Regions from separate parts of the Acidihalobacter sp. genome, predicted to be linked through region 2. Evidence: predicted binding sites of a transcription regulator. Region 2 holds the regulator's gene; the other holds the start of a gene.
The links. Region 2 encodes FliA, which starts transcription of late flagellar genes. Its sites were predicted from a motif close to GCTAAAGTTNNNNNNNNNNCNGCCGATA; they were not measured.
Positions count from the first base shown of each region.

Region 1 (8,448 bases), on a different contig from region 2:
TCCGTGCCCTCGCTGGTGCTGACGCTGGCGCTGGCCGCCGCACTCGGCCCGAGTCTGTGGAACGCCATGCTGGCGATCGCGCTGGTGCGCATCCCGGCCTACGTACGCCTGGTGCGCGGGCAGACCCTGACGCTGCGTGAAAGCGGCTATGTGAAGGCCGCGCGCGTATTCGGCGCCAACCCTTGGCAGCTGATGCGTTGGCACATCGCCGCCAACGCGTTGCCGCCGATCATCGTGCAGGCGACGCTGGACGTCGGTAACGCCATCCTGATGGCCTCGGCGCTGAGCTTCATCGGACTCGGAGCGCAGCCGCCGACCGCTGAGTGGGGCGCGATGGTGGCCACCGGGCGCAACTACATTCTGGACCAGTGGTGGTATTCGGGCTTCCCCGGCGCAGCGATTTTGTTCACTGCTGTGGCGTTCAACTTCCTCGGCGATGGTCTGCGCGACCTCATCGATCCGAAACAGAAGGTGCGCTGAAGATGACAGTTATGGGCCGAACGGCGGAGGTGGCAGACGAGGCGCTGCTGGACATCCGCGAGCTGAGTATCGAATTTCCCGTCTACGGCGGTGCGGTGCGTGCACTGGACGGCGTCAGCCTGGAAGTGAGGCGTGGCGAAATCGTTGGCGTGGTCGGCGAATCCGGCTGCGGCAAGTCGGTCACCTCGCTGCTGGCGCTGGGCTTGCTGCCCAGGGATGGTTTCCGTGTGCGCGCCGGCGCGATCGGTCTGCTCGGTACCGATGTCCTGACGGCATCCGAGCGCGAACTGGGCGAGCTGCGCGGCAGCCGTGCTGCGATGATCTTCCAGGAGCCGCTGACCGCGCTCAACCCGACGCGCCGCGTCGGCGCGCAGATGATCGAGGTGATCCGTCGCCATCAGCCGCTCGGTAAGGCCGCCGCACGCGATCTGGCGGTCCGTGCCCTGGGCGAGATGCGCATCGCGGACGCCGCCGAGGTGATGCGGTGCTATCCGTTCGAGCTGTCCGGTGGCATGCGCCAGCGCGTGCTGATTGCACTGGCTTTCTCGGGCGACCCCGCGATCCTGATTGCCGACGAGCCGACCACTGCGCTCGATGTGACGGTACAGCGCCAGGTGCTTACGCTGCTGCGCGAACGCGCACGCCGCTCGCATACGGCCGTCATGCTCATCACGCACGATATGGGCGTGGTGTCGCAGTACACCGACCGCGTCTACGTCATGTACGCCGGGCGGGTCGTCGAGGCGGGGAGCACGCGGGATGTGTTGTCCGCGCCGGCGCATCCCTACACGCGCGCGCTGCTCAACGGCTTGCCCGAGGGCGCGCCGCCCAAGGCGCCGCTGCGCGCCATACCGGGCAGCGTGCCCGATCTGCGTGCGCCGCCGGCGGGCTGTGCCTTTGCGCCGCGCTGCGAGCATGCGGCCGCGCGCTGTGGTGAACGCCCGCCTATGTTCACGCGGACGGGCGCCGCAGGGCACACGGCCGCCTGCTGGCTTGAACACATGGAGGGGAAGTCCGTATGAGTGCTTTGGACGCAGTGCCTTTGGTCGTCGAGGATCTGCAGGTACGTTTTCCGGTCGGCCGCGACTGGCTGGGGCGGCCGAAGTCGTACGCTCACGCGCTGAACGGCGTCGGCCTGACGGTGCGCCGCGGCGAGACGCTGGGCGTGGTCGGCGAGTCCGGCTGCGGCAAGAGTACGTTGGCGCAGGTGCTGACGGGGCTGGTGCGGCCCAGCGCCGGAGCGGTGCGCGTCGCCAGCGGCGCATCCGGCGATGTTCGCCCCGTGCAGATCGTGTTCCAGGATCCCAATTCGTCGCTCGATCCGCGCATGCGCGTGTGGCGCGTGATTACCGAGCCGGTGTTCCTGCATCGCCGGTCCGGCCGTGCCACGCTGCGCGAACTGGCCGCGCGGCTGGCGGAGCAGGTCGGTCTGCGCGCGGAGCACATAGATCGCTATGCGCACGAGTTCTCCGGCGGCCAGCGCCAGCGCATTGCCATCGCCCGTGCGCTGGCGTCAGATCCCGAGGTGATCATCCTCGACGAGCCGACGTCGGCGTTGGACGTCTCCGTGCAGGCGCAGATCCTCAATCTGCTGCTCGAGTTGCAGCGCAGCCGTGGTCTGACCTACGTGTTCATTTCGCACGACGTTTCGGTGATCCGGCACATGGCGGACCGAGTGGCCGTGATGTATCTGGGGCAGATCGTCGAACTCGGCGCTGCGGAAGAAGTGCTTGGGGCGCCGCGCCACCCCTACACTCGGCTGTTGCTCGAATCGGTGCCGCAGGTTGGTGAGCCGGCTGCGGCACAAACGCCGGCGGATACCACTGAATTGCCCTCGAATCGCAGCTTGCCGGCCGGGTGCTTTTTCCGCGAGCGTTGCCCGCGAGCCACCGACGGCTGTGAGAGACCGCAGCTGTTGAATAGACTTCAAGACTTGCCCGTGGCGCACGAGGTCAGATGCCATCGTGTCGCCGGAGCCGCCTGATCCCTTAACGGTGTTCTCCCTGTGGGGCACGCCGTTTTTCCCGTTATTCGGAGAGTTCTGTTTTGTTGGAAATCAATCACCCCTCTATCGACATTGATCTACGCTATGCGACGCCGGACAACATCACCGGGCGACCGATCTACGCTCGTGCGGTCGCGTTGCTGCACCCCGATGCCCATGCAGCGCTGCTGCGCGCCGCCAATCTGGCCGAGGGCCAGGGTTTGTGCCTGCGGATCTACGACGCGTATCGTCCGAGTGCTGCACAGCAGCGTTTGTGGGAGGCTCTGGCGAACCCGGTGTTCGTTGCCGACCCTTCGCGCGGCTCCACGCATAGCCGCGGCGTCGCCGTCGACCTGACCTTGACGGATGCGACAGGCGAGCCGCTGGAAATGGGGACCGGTTTCGACGCCATGGTGCCTCAGTCCTATCATGCGCGCACGGACATTCCCGTAGAGGCCCAGCGCAACCGCGCCGTGCTGCTCGGAATCATGACCGCCGCCGGTTGGGCGCACGAGCCGCATGAATGGTGGCACTACAATCTGCCTGACCCGCTGCGCTACCCGCTGCTCGACGATGTTGCAACGGTGGCGCGTTTGATGGGCGACTGAAGGGCGTCCGCTGTGACTCATTGCCGGGAGCGTTCCATCCATGGTCTCTGTCGATCCGTTGGAAAACCTGCGCCGGGAACTTGCCGAGTTCGCCCGCGAGCGAGACTGGGATCAGTTTCATGCGCCCAAGAATCTGGTCATGGCGTTGTCAGTGGAGGTCGCTGAGCTGGTCGAACATTTCCAATGGTTAACGCCGGAGGAGAGCCGCACGCTGGCAGGCAGGAAACGCGCCGGCGTCGAGGAGGAACTGGCCGACGTGCTGCTGTACCTGGTGCGCATCGCGGATCAGCTGGATGTCGATCTTTGGGCGGCGGCACGCCGCAAGATTCTGATCAACAAGGAGAAATATCCGGTCGATCGGGTCCGCGGCAAGGCGTTGAAATACGACGAATACGAGGACTGAAGTGCGCTGCGGGGCGAATCCCCGCGTTCTTGCGATTTGGCGCTATGCAATTGCCCCCGAATGGTGCGCTAAGCACCGAAACATGGCGCGAATCGACTACTCAAGAAAGTCGGCGGACACCCGATACAAGTGCTGGCCGGTGCCCGATGCGCCGGCTTGAATTTTGCTTTGTGAACCGCTGCTGCGGGACACCGCGGCTTGTCCTGAGAAATCCTATAACGCCAAGGAACTATGCATGCTTGCGTTCTTGTCGACGATCAAGGGGCGGTTGGCGCTGGCTTCCCTGTTGACCGCCGTGCTTGCCCTGTCCGCCATCGCCACGACCATGTTTATGAGCAACAAGATCAAGGTCGAGTTCGGAGTCCAGTCTCAGCACGTTTTGCCCCTGAGCGCCGCAGTCAGCACGATGACCATCGTGGGTCTGGATGGAGGGAGCCAGTTGCGCATGCAGGTGATGGCGTATGACCTGAATGCGGGCAAGGCGGCTGCCCTCGAACGCCTGTTCGCCGAGTTCGATTCCACCTTGGCCAAGGCACGGAAACTGGCGCGGGGCGAACCCTCGGTGGAGAAGAAACTGGGAGTGATTACGCAGGAATGGCAACCGGTCGCCGCGCTTCGCGGGGAAATTCTCAAGGCCATGCTGGACGGCAACTACACCGGCGCCATCGGCATACTGCCGAAGGAGAATGCGGCGTGGCTGAAACTGCGTGCCGCGCTGCACGACCTGAATACCTTGCTGGAGAAGCAACGCCAGAGCCGTGCGGCGGAAATCACGCAAACGATCAACCATACGTGGGTGCTGAGCACGGCGCTGCTGCTGAGCGCCGTGGTCTTCGGCGGCGGTTTCCTGTTGCTGACCATCGTTGGGACGGTGTCGCGCATCGGGACTCTGCTCAAGATGATGGAAAACGTCGGAGCCGGCGACGCGGATCTCTCGCAACGCCTCGAAGTGAAGGGGCGCGACGAGATGGATCGCATCGCGTTGGCGTTCAATCGTTTCGTCGAACGCATCCATGAGGTGATTACCCAGGTCGCCCATTCCGCGACCCAGGTGTCGGCGTCATCGGGCGAGATGTCCGTCTCCTCCGAGCAGATCAAGTCCGGCGCACAGCAGCAGCGTGTGGAAACCGAGCAGGTGGCCGCAGCGATCAACGAAATGAGCGCGACGGCGCAGGAGGTGGCACGCAATATCGAACAGACCAGCAGTCTTGCCAGCAAGGCCGCGCAGAATGGCCAGGCCAGCGCCCAGCGTGCTGGATCCGCGGTGGCCGTGATGGAACAGCTGGAAAGTGAACTGGCGCGTTCCAGCCAGACCGTCGGCGATCTCAGCCGGGGCGTGGTCGACATCGGCGGGATCGTCAATCTGATCAATCAGATCGCCGAGCAGACCAATCTGCTGGCGCTGAATGCCGCAATCGAGGCGGCACGCGCCGGCGAGCACGGACGCGGCTTCGCCGTGGTGGCCGAAGAGGTCAGGTCGCTGGCGCAGAAGACCCAGGAGGCAACAGGCAAGATACGCGACATGATCGAGCGGGTGGGCCACACCGCGGAAAGTGCCGTGGAGACGATGGACGCGACGCAGGCGCGTTCGAAAGCCGCGGGCCAGGAGGTTGGTCTGGTGGCCGAGGCGCTGGGAGAGGTCGTCGAGATGGTGCACGACATCGCCGACCGTGCGGCGCAGATCGCCACGGCGGCGGAGCAGCAGTCCGCGGTGGCCGAGGAGATCAACCGCAACGTCAGCAATATCCGCCATGCGACCGAGGGAACGGTCGGCGCGATCGAACAATCGACCGAGGCGGCGAACGATCTGGCGGGATTGTCTTTCGAGTTACGGCATCTGGTCGGCCGCTTCCGAGGCATTTGAGGGTAAATGCGCTCCGTCATCGGGGGCTGATGATGAGTGTCTCGGCAGCGTTCTGCCGTCTCTCAGTGTCGACGGAACGTCGCCGGTCCGGGCTGATAATAACAAGTTGTAAGGGGGGTAACGCATGAGTGATTCGGCGCTGTATGCCGCGTGTCGGCGGTATATGCCGTTGGTGACGCGCTACGACAAGACGCTGCACGCCTTGGGCGAGTGGTGGCAGAAAGTCACCCTGATCGGGAAGATCAACAGCCGTGCGGTGGGGGCGACCCTGATAGAGGATATGCAGGATACGCGGCGGCGCTTCGAGACGCTGCAGGATCGGCTGATCGCCAATCTGATCAAGGAAAACGTCCGCAAACTGGAGCTTGAATTTAGCGCCCGCGCCCAGGTTGCGATAGATATCCTCGTTCGCAATCTGTTCGAACGTACCGCCGACGTCGGCTTTCTCGCGACCGATGGCGATATTCGCACGTTCCTGGGCGAAGCAGAGTCGTCTCCGGAGTCGGTGCGGGCCATCGTCGGACGGCTGCGAGAGTACACCGCCAAATACAGCGTCTACGATGAAATCGTTCTACTCGATCCGCAGGGGCGGGTGCGTGCGCATCTGGACGCTGATAATCCGATCGAGCACTGCCGTGATCCGCTTATCCTCGAGACGCTGAGCAGTCGGGCGGCTTACGTCGAAACATTTCGCCCTTCCGACCTGCAGCCGAGGCGTCGCGCCGCGCACGTCTTTTCTGCGCCCGTCACCAGCGGCGACGGATCGGGCGCGAGGGTGCTCGGCGTATTGTGTTTGTGCTTTCGCTTCGACGATGAGATGCGCAGCGTGTTCGCCAATCTGGCGCGCCCTGGTGAGACGCTCGCGATTCTGGACGCCGAAGGGCAGGTGCTCGCCAGCAGCGACCCGGAGGTATTGCCCACGCAGTTCCGTGTGCACGGACAAGGGCGCGAGGACCTCGGTTTGATGCAGCATCGCGGCGAGCAGTATGTGGCGCGCACGCAGACCACGCGGGGCTACCAGGGGTATCGCGGCCTCGATTGGCAGGGCCATGTCATGCGTAGGGTGGCTTCGGCTTTCGCAGGCTCGGGTGAGGACGAACCCGCTGCAGGAGAGGGCGGATTGCAGGCGGCGGAAGCGTTCTCGGACGAGTTGCGAGGGATCAGTCATGATGCAGTGCGCGTGACCGACGACCTCACTCTGGTGGTGCTCAACGGACAGATCGTTTCCGCCAAGCGCGATGCAGCGGAGTTTGGTCCTGTGCTGGAGGAAATCCGCGACATCGGGCGACGCACCAGCGGCGTGTTCGAGGCCTCGATCTCCGATCTCTACAGCACGGTGGTGGCTTCGCTGCTCAGCGAAGTGCAGTTTCAGGCCTTCCAGGCCGTTGACATCATGGACCGCAATCTGTACGAGCGAGCTAACGACGTGCGCTGGTGGGCGCTGACGTCGAGTTTTTGCGAGATTCTCGCCCAGCCGGAGCGTAGTGCGGCGGATGACGCGGCGTTGGGCGATGTGCTCGCCTACATCAACAGTCTTTACACGGTCTACAGCAATCTGTTCGTGTTCGATACCCGCGGTACGATCGTGGCCGTATCCGACGCGCGGCAGCGCGAATGGCTGGGGCAGACCGTGCCTGACGAGAGTATCGTGCGTACCGCTCTCGCGGTGCATGAGTCGCAGCGCTACGCCGTGTCCCCGTTTGTGGCCACGCCGTTCTACGACGAGCGCCATACCTACATTTACCTCACGTCGATACGTGCGCCCGGCGCTGCCGGGCGCGTGGTGGGCGGCATCGGTATCGTGTTCGATTCCGCACCGCAGTTCGCCGCGATGCTGGACGACACGCTGCCGCGCGATGACGACGGCGCGGTACTGAAGGGTGCGTTCGGCGTTTTCGTAGATCGCGGCGGGCGCATCATCGCCAGCAGCTGCGCCGATCTCGATGTCGGTTCCACGCTACGGCTCGAAGCCGATCTGTTCACGCTGAAGAACGGCGCACGGACTTCGGCATTACTGGTGTATGACGGCGCCCGCTACGCGGTCGGCGCAGCCGTGTCGCAGGGCTATCGCGAATACAAGACCACGGGTGACTATCAGAACGACATCCTGGCGCTGGTCTTCGTGCCGCTTTAGGCGATTGATTTGTGCAGGCGAATTGGGCATGCCGCTCGATGTGATGGCAGATGAAGGGCTTACGCCGGTCTTGCGCTGCTCAGGCGTAGCGCCGGCGTAAGCGATGGCATGCTGCAATGATTACGACGTCTCTAGAGAAATCCAGCGTCGCTGTTCGTGCGAGCGCAGCACGGCGTCGATGATGCGATCGATCTCCCAGCCGGCGCGGAAATCGGGCCACAGTGGCCGTGCGCCAGAGATGCCGTCGACGAGGTCGCGTGCTTCCACGATTTTCATGTCGTTGTAGCCCAGGCCGTGGCCGGGCGCGGGGCTGAACGCGGCATAGTCGGGGTGCTGAGGGCCGAGCAGCAGGGTCTTGAAGCCCTGGCGGCCGGCAGGCTCCTTGGCCACATAGAGCTTGAGTTCGCTCATGCGTTCCTGGTCGAAGTAGAGGCTGCCCTGGGTGCCGGTGATTTCGTAGGTCAGTCCCATCTTGCGGCCGGTGGCGACGCGGCTGACCTCGAGCGTGCCGATCGCGCCGTTCGCGAATCGCGCCATGAAATGCGCTTGATCCTCGTTCTCCACCGGAGCCCATTCCTCCATGGCGCCAGGAAGAGGCCGCTCTGAGATGACGGTCTGGATGTCACCGCAGACCTCCGTGATGGGGCCGACCAGATACTGTGCCATGCTGATGACGTGGCAAAGGTCGCCGAGCGCGCCCGAGCCGGCGTAATTCCGTTGCAGCCGCCAGGTGTAGGGCGTCAGCGGATCGCAGAGGTAGTCCTCGACGTGGGTACCGCGGAAGTGCACGATTTTGCCGATCTCGCCGTTGCCGATGATTTCCTTGGCAAGTGCGGTGGCCGGGTTCTTCACGTAGTTGAAACCGACCAGCGTCTTAACGCCCCGCTCCTCGGCGGCTTCGGTCATTTCAAGAGAGTCCCGAGGATTCAAGGACAGGGGTTTCTCGCAGTACACGTGTTTGCCGGCGGCGATGGC
Region 1 covers NZ_JARRQY010000003.1:107,038-115,485, forward strand. The annotation lists gene ddpC (D,D-dipeptide ABC transporter permease) at 1-480, shown strand, start outside; gene P8014_RS01615 (ABC transporter ATP-binding protein) at 492-1,502, shown strand; gene P8014_RS01620 (ABC transporter ATP-binding protein) at 1,499-2,464, shown strand; gene ddpX (D-alanyl-D-alanine dipeptidase) at 2,527-3,072, shown strand; gene P8014_RS01630 (nucleotide pyrophosphohydrolase) at 3,113-3,475, shown strand; gene P8014_RS01635 (methyl-accepting chemotaxis protein) at 3,711-5,339, shown strand; gene P8014_RS01640 (hypothetical protein) at 5,464-7,473, shown strand; gene P8014_RS01645 (Gfo/Idh/MocA family oxidoreductase) at 7,594-8,325, opposite strand; partial or broken gene P8014_RS01650 (Gfo/Idh/MocA family oxidoreductase) at 8,344-8,448, opposite strand, start outside.
Region 1: the regulator FliA is predicted to act here: its motif matches at 3,574-3,601, upstream of P8014_RS01635 (methyl-accepting chemotaxis protein).

Region 2 (8,448 bases):
TCGTTGGTCTGGAGGTTGGCTACCGCCTGATTCCGCTGGTAGACAAAAGTCAGGGCGGAGTGTTGATGACGCGCATCAAGGGCGTGCGGCGCAAGCTCTCGCAGGAGCTGGGCTTCCTCGTGCACCCCGTGCACATCCGGGATAATCTCGAACTTACCCCCAATGCCTACCGCATCAGCCTCAACGGCGTGCCCGTCGGCGAGGCCGAGGTGTATCCCGACCGCGAGCTGGCGATCAATCCGGGGTCGGTGTTCGGGCAGTTGGACGGGCTCGCCACGCGTGATCCCAGTTTCGGTCTGGAGGCGGTGTGGATCGAGCCCGGCAACCGCGACCAGGCTCAGACTCTGGGCTATACCGTGGTCGATGCGGCCACCGTGATCGCCACGCACCTGAGCCAGATCCTGCAGGCCCATGCGCACGAGTTGCTGGGTCACGAAGAGGTCCAGCATCTGTTGGACATGCTTGGCAGGAGTGCACCCAAGCTGGTCGAGAACCTGACCCCGAAACCGCTGCCGCTCGGCGTGGTGCTCAAGGTGTTGCAGAATCTGCTGGCCGAGGGCATTCCGATCAGGGACCTGCGCACGATCGCCGAATCCTTGGCGGCCCAGGCCGGAAAGAGTCAAGACCCCGACGTTTTGAGTTCCAGCGTACGGGCCTCGCTGAGCCGTACGATCATCCAGCATATCTACGGCATGGCGGACGAACTGAATTTGATGACGTTGGATCCCACGCTGGAACAGATGTTGCAAAAGTCAGTGCAGAGTGGCGGCGGATTGGCGCTGGAGCCGGGTCTGGCCGAACGTTTGCAGCAGGCGGTCGGCGAGGCGGCGCAGCGTCAGGAGTTGGCTGGAGAGCCTGCGGTACTGGTTGTTTCTCCGGATCTGAGGCCTTGGTTGGCGCGCTGGCTGCGTTCCGCGGTTCGCGGTCTGCACGTGCTGGCGTTCACGGAAATTCCGGACAACAAGCGCCTGCGCATCGTGGCCACCGTTGGCGGAGAGTCCGGCGGTACCTCGCCGGGCCGCGCGGCATGAGGAAGGCCTTGTCTGAGGCCTTCCTTGGGGAAGGGTTTGAGGGGTTCGAATGAAGATCAAACGCTTTATGGCTCAGGACATGCGTCAGGCGATTCGCTTGGTGCGCGATTCGCTGGGCGCCGATGCGGTGATACTTTCCAGCCGTCAGGTCGACGGCGGCATCGAGTTGATGGCGGCAGTCGATTTCGACGCCGAGTTGGTCGCGGACATGACGCGGCGCAGCGAGCCGGCCCCGCGGGCAGCCGCGGCTTTGCCGGCTGCCGCACCCAAAGCCGCTACCCCTGCGGTTGCCGCAAGCCTGCGCGAGGATGCACCCTGGCCGCGGACGGAGCAGCCGGCGAAGGTTGCGAAGCCAAGTGCCGAGGAGGACGACAGCGCGACGGTGAGCGCGTTACGGCGCGAGCTGGCATCGATGCGCGATCTGCTGGAAGGACAGCTGGCGCGCATCGCCTGGAGTGAGTTCGCGCGTGAGCGCCCGCGCCAGGCCGAGGTGGTGCGTCAACTCGAGCGCATGGGGATGGATGCCGATCTGGCACGGGCCATCGCAGAAGCCGGTCCACCCACGGATGACTTTCGACATGCATGGCGCGATGCGCTGGCGACGCTGGCCGACCGCCTGCATCTAGGCAACGATGAGATTGTGCAGGATGGTGGCGTTATCGCCTTGCTCGGGCCCACGGGCGTCGGCAAGACGACCACCCTGGCCAAGCTGGCTGCGCGCTACATCATCCGCCATGGACGCGGTCATGTGGCCCTGGTGAGTACCGACGGGTACCGCATCGGCGCACATGCCCAGCTGACGACGCTGGGCCAGTTGCTCGGCGTCCCGGTTTATCAGGCCGAATGCGCCGAGGAACTGCGCCGCCTTCTGCCAGGTCTCAACGACAAGCGTCTGATATTGATCGATACTCCTGGAATGTCACCTCGGGACGAACATCTACAGGAACAGTTGCAGGCGTTGGCTGATGTGCCCGAAGTGCGTCTGTACATGGTGCTGGCCGCGAATATGGCGCGCGGCGCCTTGGGTGAGACGCTGCGGCGTTTCGGGCAGGCGCCGTTGAGTGGCGTCGTCTTGACCAAGCTGGACGAGGCGGAGAGCCTGGGAGAGCCGTTTTCGGCGTTGATCGGATATGGAGGCCTGCGTTTGAGCTATCTTGGTACTGGGCAGCGCATCGCGGAGGACCTCGAGCCGGCGCGGCTGCAGCGACTGCTGGGGCAGGCTGTGGAACTGGCCAAACGCCGCCGCAGCGAAGACTGGAGCATGGTCGGTGCACGAGGCAATGACAGGAGTTCGAAGCATGCTTATGCCGGATAAGGCCGAAGATCAGGCTCAGGGCCTGCAGCGGGTGCGGGAGTCGCAACCGGTGCGGGTACTCGCCGTGACCAGTGGCAAGGGCGGCGTGGGCAAGACGAACGTTTCGGTGAATCTGGCCACCGCATTGGCCGGTCTCGGCCGCCAGGTCATGTTGATGGATGCGGATCTGGGGCTGGCCAATGTGGACGTGGTGCTCGGTCTGCAGACCACCGCCAATCTGTCGCACGTCATCAGCGGCGAGTGCACTCTGGACGAAATCCTGGTGTCGGGGCCGCGGGGGATTCAGGTGGTGCCGGGGGCATCGGGCGTGTCGCGCATGGCCGGTCTCTCGCAGGCCGAGCATGCCGGATTGATCCGAGCCTTCAGTGAGTTGAGCGTGCCGCTGGACGTACTGGTGGTCGATACCCCGGCGGGTATTTCCGACGAGGTGATCAGTTTCAGCCGCGCAGCACAGGAGGTCATCGTCGTAGTCTGCGACGAGCCGGCTTCGATGACCGACGCCTATGCGCTGATCAAGGTGCTCAGTCGCGAACACGGCATCGGGCGTTTCCATATCCTGGCCAACCGGGTGCGCGACGGACAGGAAGGCAATGTCCTCTACCGCAAGATGGCGGCTGTGTGCGGTCGTTTTTTGGACGTGACCCTGCACTACATAGGGGCGGTCCCGGAAGATCCGATGTTGCGTCAGGCCGTGCAGCGTCAGGGCGCGGTGGTGGAAATGTACCCGGGCAGCCCTTCCGGCCGCGCATTCAAGAATTTGGCTCTGCGTGCCGATAACTGGCCTGTACAGAGCGGCACACGGGGGCATTTGGAGTTTTTTGTCGAGCGTTTGCTGAACGCGCCATCGGCAGTCGAAGCACTGTGGGGCGATTGAGCATGTATGCGGTGAGTGATACGCAGGATGTCGATCGGCTGGTGGCGCAACACGTTCCGCTGGTCAAGCGTATCGCTTATCACCTGATCCACCGCTTGCCCGCCAATGTGCAGGTCGACGATCTGGTGCAATCGGGGATCGTGGGGTTGATCGAAGCGGCCCGTAACTACCAGTCGGATCAGGGAGCTAGCTTCGAGACTTATGCCGGCATCCGAGTACGCGGCGCCATGCTGGACGAAGTGCGGCGCAGCGATTGGGCGCCGCGCTCCGTGCACCGCAAGGCGCGCGAGTTGTCTGCTGCCGTGCGTGCAGTGGAGAATCGTGTCGGCCGTGCGGCGCGCGATGCCGAGATCGCGGAGGAACTGGGTGTCGACCTGAATGAATACCATCAATGGGCACGCGATGCGTCAAGCCATCAGGTGTTCAGTTTTAATGACTCGCTGGGCGAGAGTGAAAGCGAAAGTCGCGACGCGACATTGCCTGGCGGCGGACATAATCCGTATGAGGCGCTGGCGGATGATGACTTTCGAGAGGCATTGGCGAGTACAATTGCCGGTTTGCCGGAGCGTGAGGCGTTAGTGCTGTCGTTGTACTACGACGACGAGCTGAATTTGCGCGAGATCGGTGAGGTCTTGGGCGTGACCGAATCGCGGGTATCGCAGATCCACAGTCAGGCATTGGTGCGATTGCGAGCGAGGATGGTCGACTGGCGGGGCTAGCGCTGCGTCTACAGCGTGTTAGCGTGATCGGATTCCGGCCTGTTGGGCGCCAAGCAACGTCCGAAACATGAATCAAAACAATGAGGTGTGTTTGTGAACAAGGACATGCAGATTCTCGTCGTGGATGATTTTTCGACGATGCGTCGCATCATCAAGAATCTCCTGCGCGAACTGGGCTTCAACAACGCCGCAGAGGCGGATGACGGCACCAGTGCGTTGCCGATGCTGCAGACCGGCAAATACGATTTCCTCATCACCGACTGGAATATGCCGAAGATGCCGGGCATCGAGCTTCTCAGGGCTGTGCGGGCCGACCCGAAGCTCGCCTCGCTACCGGTGCTCATGGTCACGGCGGAGGCGCGCCGGGACCAGATCGTCGAGGCGGCGCAGGCCGGTGTCAACGGCTATGTGGTCAAGCCTTTTTCGGCGGAGACGCTGAAGGAAAAAATTGAAAAAATCTTCGAGCGTCTGGAAGGGTGATGTCGTGAGCGATCAGGAAAACAATCAGTCGGAAAGTACGGACGACCGCCTGCAGGTGGCGCGCAATCTGGTGAGCGCGCTGGAGAGCGGCGATGAAAGCGAAGTGGCAACGCTGCTGGACACGCTGGGCGCCCAGCACGAGCGAAGCCTGTTCAATGAGTTGGGACGCCTGACGCGCCAGCTGCACGAAGCGCTGAACAGTTTTCGCATGGATTCGCGTCTGAGCGAAATCACCGAAACCGATATCCCCGACGCCAAGGAGAGGCTCAGTTACGTGGTCACCATGACCGAACAGGCCGCGAACCGGACGCTGAATGCGATCGAGGACAGCATGCCCCGCCTGAGCCGTATCAGCGACCGTTCGGGTGAACTTGCGCAGAGCTGGGAGCGTTTTCGCAGCCGCGAACTGGATGTGCAGGAATTCCGTGAACTCAGCCGCGAATTGAGCGAGTTCCTGGGGTGCGCGAAGGAAGAGAGCGTCGCCGTTTCCGCGCAGCTTTCCGAGGTCATGATGGCGCAGGATTTTCAGGATCTGACCGGCCAGGTGATCCGCCGTGTCATCGATCTGGTGCAGGAAGTCGAAGAGGGACTGGTCGGTCTGGTGCGGGTCGCCGGCGAGCGCATGGCCCGTACGACTGAAGAAATCCCGACTGCGGCCGAAAACAAGAATGACAGCCATGGTTACGGACCGGCCGTGCCGGGCGTGGACAAGGCTGACGTCGTACACGGTCAGGATGAAGTCGACGATCTGTTGTCCAGTCTCGGTTTCTGATTCTGAAGAACGATTGGCGTATCCGTGCCCGCGGCTTAGCTGTGAACGTTGATTTCATCGACAACGGCGGCGCTTTGGTTGGCAGGCGTTGCGGTATGGCAAGGGGAAATACATGAGTATCGGGGCGGACGACGAACTGCTGCAGGATTTTTTGATCGAAGCCGGTGAAATCCTGGATGGCCTCGGCGGCCAGTTGTTGGATCTCGAGCGCGATCCCGCTGATTCCGACCTGCTGAACGCCATATTCCGAGGCTTTCATACCATCAAGGGTGGTGCTGGCTTCCTCGGGCTGCACCCGTTGGTTGATGTCTGTCATCACGCCGAGGACGTTTTCAACCAGCTGCGCCAGGGCGAACGCCAGGTCGATGCCGGGTTGATGGACGTCATTCTGGCGGTGGTGGATGCTCTGAATGTGATGTTCACCACCCTGCGGGCCGGTAGCGAGCCAGACCCCGCTGACGAGGCGCTAATGTCGCGCCTGACCGCACTGGCCGCGGGCGAGCAGGTGGAAGTCGCGCCGCCGCCGGCTGCTGTCGATGAAGCCGACGCGGAATTCGAAGCCATGCTCGAGGCATCTGCGGAGCCGGAGGTGGCGTCAGCGTCTCAGGAGTCTGAAGCCGACCAGTCCGGTGCGCAGTCGGACGAGATTACCGATGCGGAATTTGAGGCTCTGCTGGATCAGTTGCACGGCGAGGGCAAACATAGCGGTCAGCCGGAAGGGGAAGAACCGGCCACGCCCGCCGCCTCCGGCGGCAACGAGATTAGCGAGGATGAGTTCGAGGCACTGCTCGATCAGTTGCATGGCGCCGGTGCCGCGCCGCAGGGCGGCAGCGGACAGACTGCCGATGCGCCCAAGCCCAAGGCAGATGGCAAGTCCGAGGTGAAGGCGAAGCAGGACAATAGCAAGCCGTCTGCCCCGGCTCGGCCCGAATCTCGGCCCGCGCCGGCGGCTGCTCCCAAGGCGGTGCAGACGCCACCGGCCGAGACCACCGTACGCGTCGACGTCGAACGCCTGGACGACATCATGAATCTCGTCGGCGAATTGGTGCTGGTGCGCAATCGCCTGGTCACGCTCAGTACGCGGACTAACGATGAGGCGGTGTCAGGGGCGATTTCCAGCCTGGAGCTGGTCACGACCGATCTGCAGAACGCCGTCATGCGTACGCGCATGCAGCCGATCAAGAAGGTTTTCGGACGTTTTCCGAGAGTGGTGCGGGATCTGGCTCGCAACATGGCCAAGGAAGTGAACCTGGAGCTGCGGGGCGAAGAGACCGAATTGGACAAGAATCTGGTCGAGGCGCTGGCGGATCCGCTGGTGCATCTGGTACGAAACTCGGTCGATCACGGGATCGAGATGCCTGACGTGCGCGCCCAGGCCGGCAAGCCGACGACAGGAGAGTTGTTGCTGTCTGCCGAACAGCAGGGCGACCATATCCTGTTGGCCATCGAGGACGACGGCAAGGGCATGGATCCGGACATACTTCGGGCCAAGGCGGTCGAGAAAGGTCTGATGGACGAGTCGTCCGCTAATCGTCTGAGCCGGGCGGAAGTGTTCGACCTGATTTTCCAGCCTGGCTTTTCGACCAAGGAGCAGGTTTCCGACATCTCCGGGCGCGGTGTGGGCATGGATGTGGTCAAGACCCGTATCGCAGGGCTCAACGGCAGTATCGAGATCGAGTCGGAACCTGGCCGTGGCACCGTCATCCGGATTCGCCTGCCCTTGACGCTGGCGATCGTGCCGACGCTGATGGTCAAGGTCGGTGGGCGTCCGTTCGCAATCCCGCTGAGTTCGATTGGTGAAATCCTCGATTTCGATCTGAATCACACCAAGCAGGTGGACAATAAGGAAGTCATCGTGGTGCGGGAAAAGGCGCTGCCACTGGTGCGACTCGGGCGCTGGCTGGCGCCGGGTGTGCCGGAGCGGACGCGCGACGGCTTGGGGCACGTTGTGGTGGTTCATATTGGCACCAAACGGGTCGGTTATGTGGTCGACGATCTGCTCGGCCAGGAGGAAGTGGTGATCAAGCCGCTGGGGCCGGGGTTGCGACAGGTACCGGGCTATGCTGGAGCGACGATTACCGGTGACGGCCATTTGGCGTTGATCCTGGATTTGCCGGGTATCATGCGCGCGCACGGACTGGCCGCGTAGGCACAGTTGGAAGGGGTGGCACCGAACGGGAGGTGCGCTTCTTGGCAAGGAGTTAGGGAATGGCAATACGGGTACTGGTCGTCGACGATTCGGCGTTTTTCCGGCGTGCGATCAAAAGTATGCTCGAAGCTGATCCGACGATACAGGTCGTGGGAATGGCCGGGAACGGACAGGAGGCCGTCGAGCAGACGCTCACTCTGAAGCCCGACCTTGTGACCATGGACATCGAGATGCCGGTCATGGACGGCATTACCGCTTTGCGGCGGATCATGGCGCGCAGTCCGCGTCCGGTGCTGATGTTCTCCTCCCTGACCCAGGAGGGCGCGCGCGCAACGCTCGATGCTCTAGATGCGGGGGCGGCGGATTTTCTGCCCAAACAGTTCGAGGAAATTGCCCGCGACCGGGTCGAGGTCGGACGTGTGCTGTGTCAGCGCATCAAAACGCTGGCCCGACGCGCACCTCACGCGCCCGCGGCCCCGCGCGTGCCAGCGGCGCCGGTACGCAGTGCGCCTTCCGTAGCGGCCCGTCCCGGCGTCTCGGTGCGCGATTGCAGTCTGGTGTTGATCGGAACCTCGACTGGCGGACCGGTGGCCTTGCAACGTGTGCTGACCGCTTTGCCCGGTACCTTCCATCGTCCGTTGGTCCTCATCCAGCACATGCCAGGGGCGTTCACGCCGACGTTCGCCGAACGTCTGAACGGTCTGTGCGCCATCGAGGTTCGTGAGGCGAAAGATCAGGACGTGCTGCGCCCCGGCTTGGCTCTGCTCGCGCCTGGCGGTAAACAGTTGCAGATTGAGGGAAATGCCGGTGCGTTGCGCGTGCGGGTAAGCGAGAGTCCGCCCGAATTGAATTACAAGCCCAGTGTCGATGTCGCTTTCACTTCGGCCGAGCGTGTCAACGCGGGCAAGAATCTCGGCGTGATTCTCACCGGTATGGGAGCGGACGGACGTGAGGGCGCGCGGCTGATGAAGCGCAACGGCTCAGTGGTGTGGTCGCAGGATCAGGCGAGTTGCACCGTATATGGCATGCCCGCGGCGGTGGCGGAGGCCGGCTTGAGCGACCGTGTGTTGACGCTTGCCGATGTCGGGCCCGAACTGGCCAGGAGTTT
Region 2 covers NZ_JARRQY010000010.1:86,532-94,979, forward strand. The annotation lists gene flhA (flagellar biosynthesis protein FlhA) at 1-1,031, shown strand, start outside; gene flhF (flagellar biosynthesis protein FlhF) at 1,081-2,346, shown strand; gene P8014_RS04935 (MinD/ParA family protein) at 2,330-3,220, shown strand; gene P8014_RS04940 (RNA polymerase sigma factor FliA) at 3,223-3,939, shown strand; gene cheY (chemotaxis response regulator CheY) at 4,045-4,419, shown strand; gene P8014_RS04950 (protein phosphatase CheZ) at 4,424-5,191, shown strand; gene P8014_RS04955 (chemotaxis protein CheA) at 5,304-7,340, shown strand; gene P8014_RS04960 (chemotaxis response regulator protein-glutamate methylesterase) at 7,400-8,448, shown strand, end outside.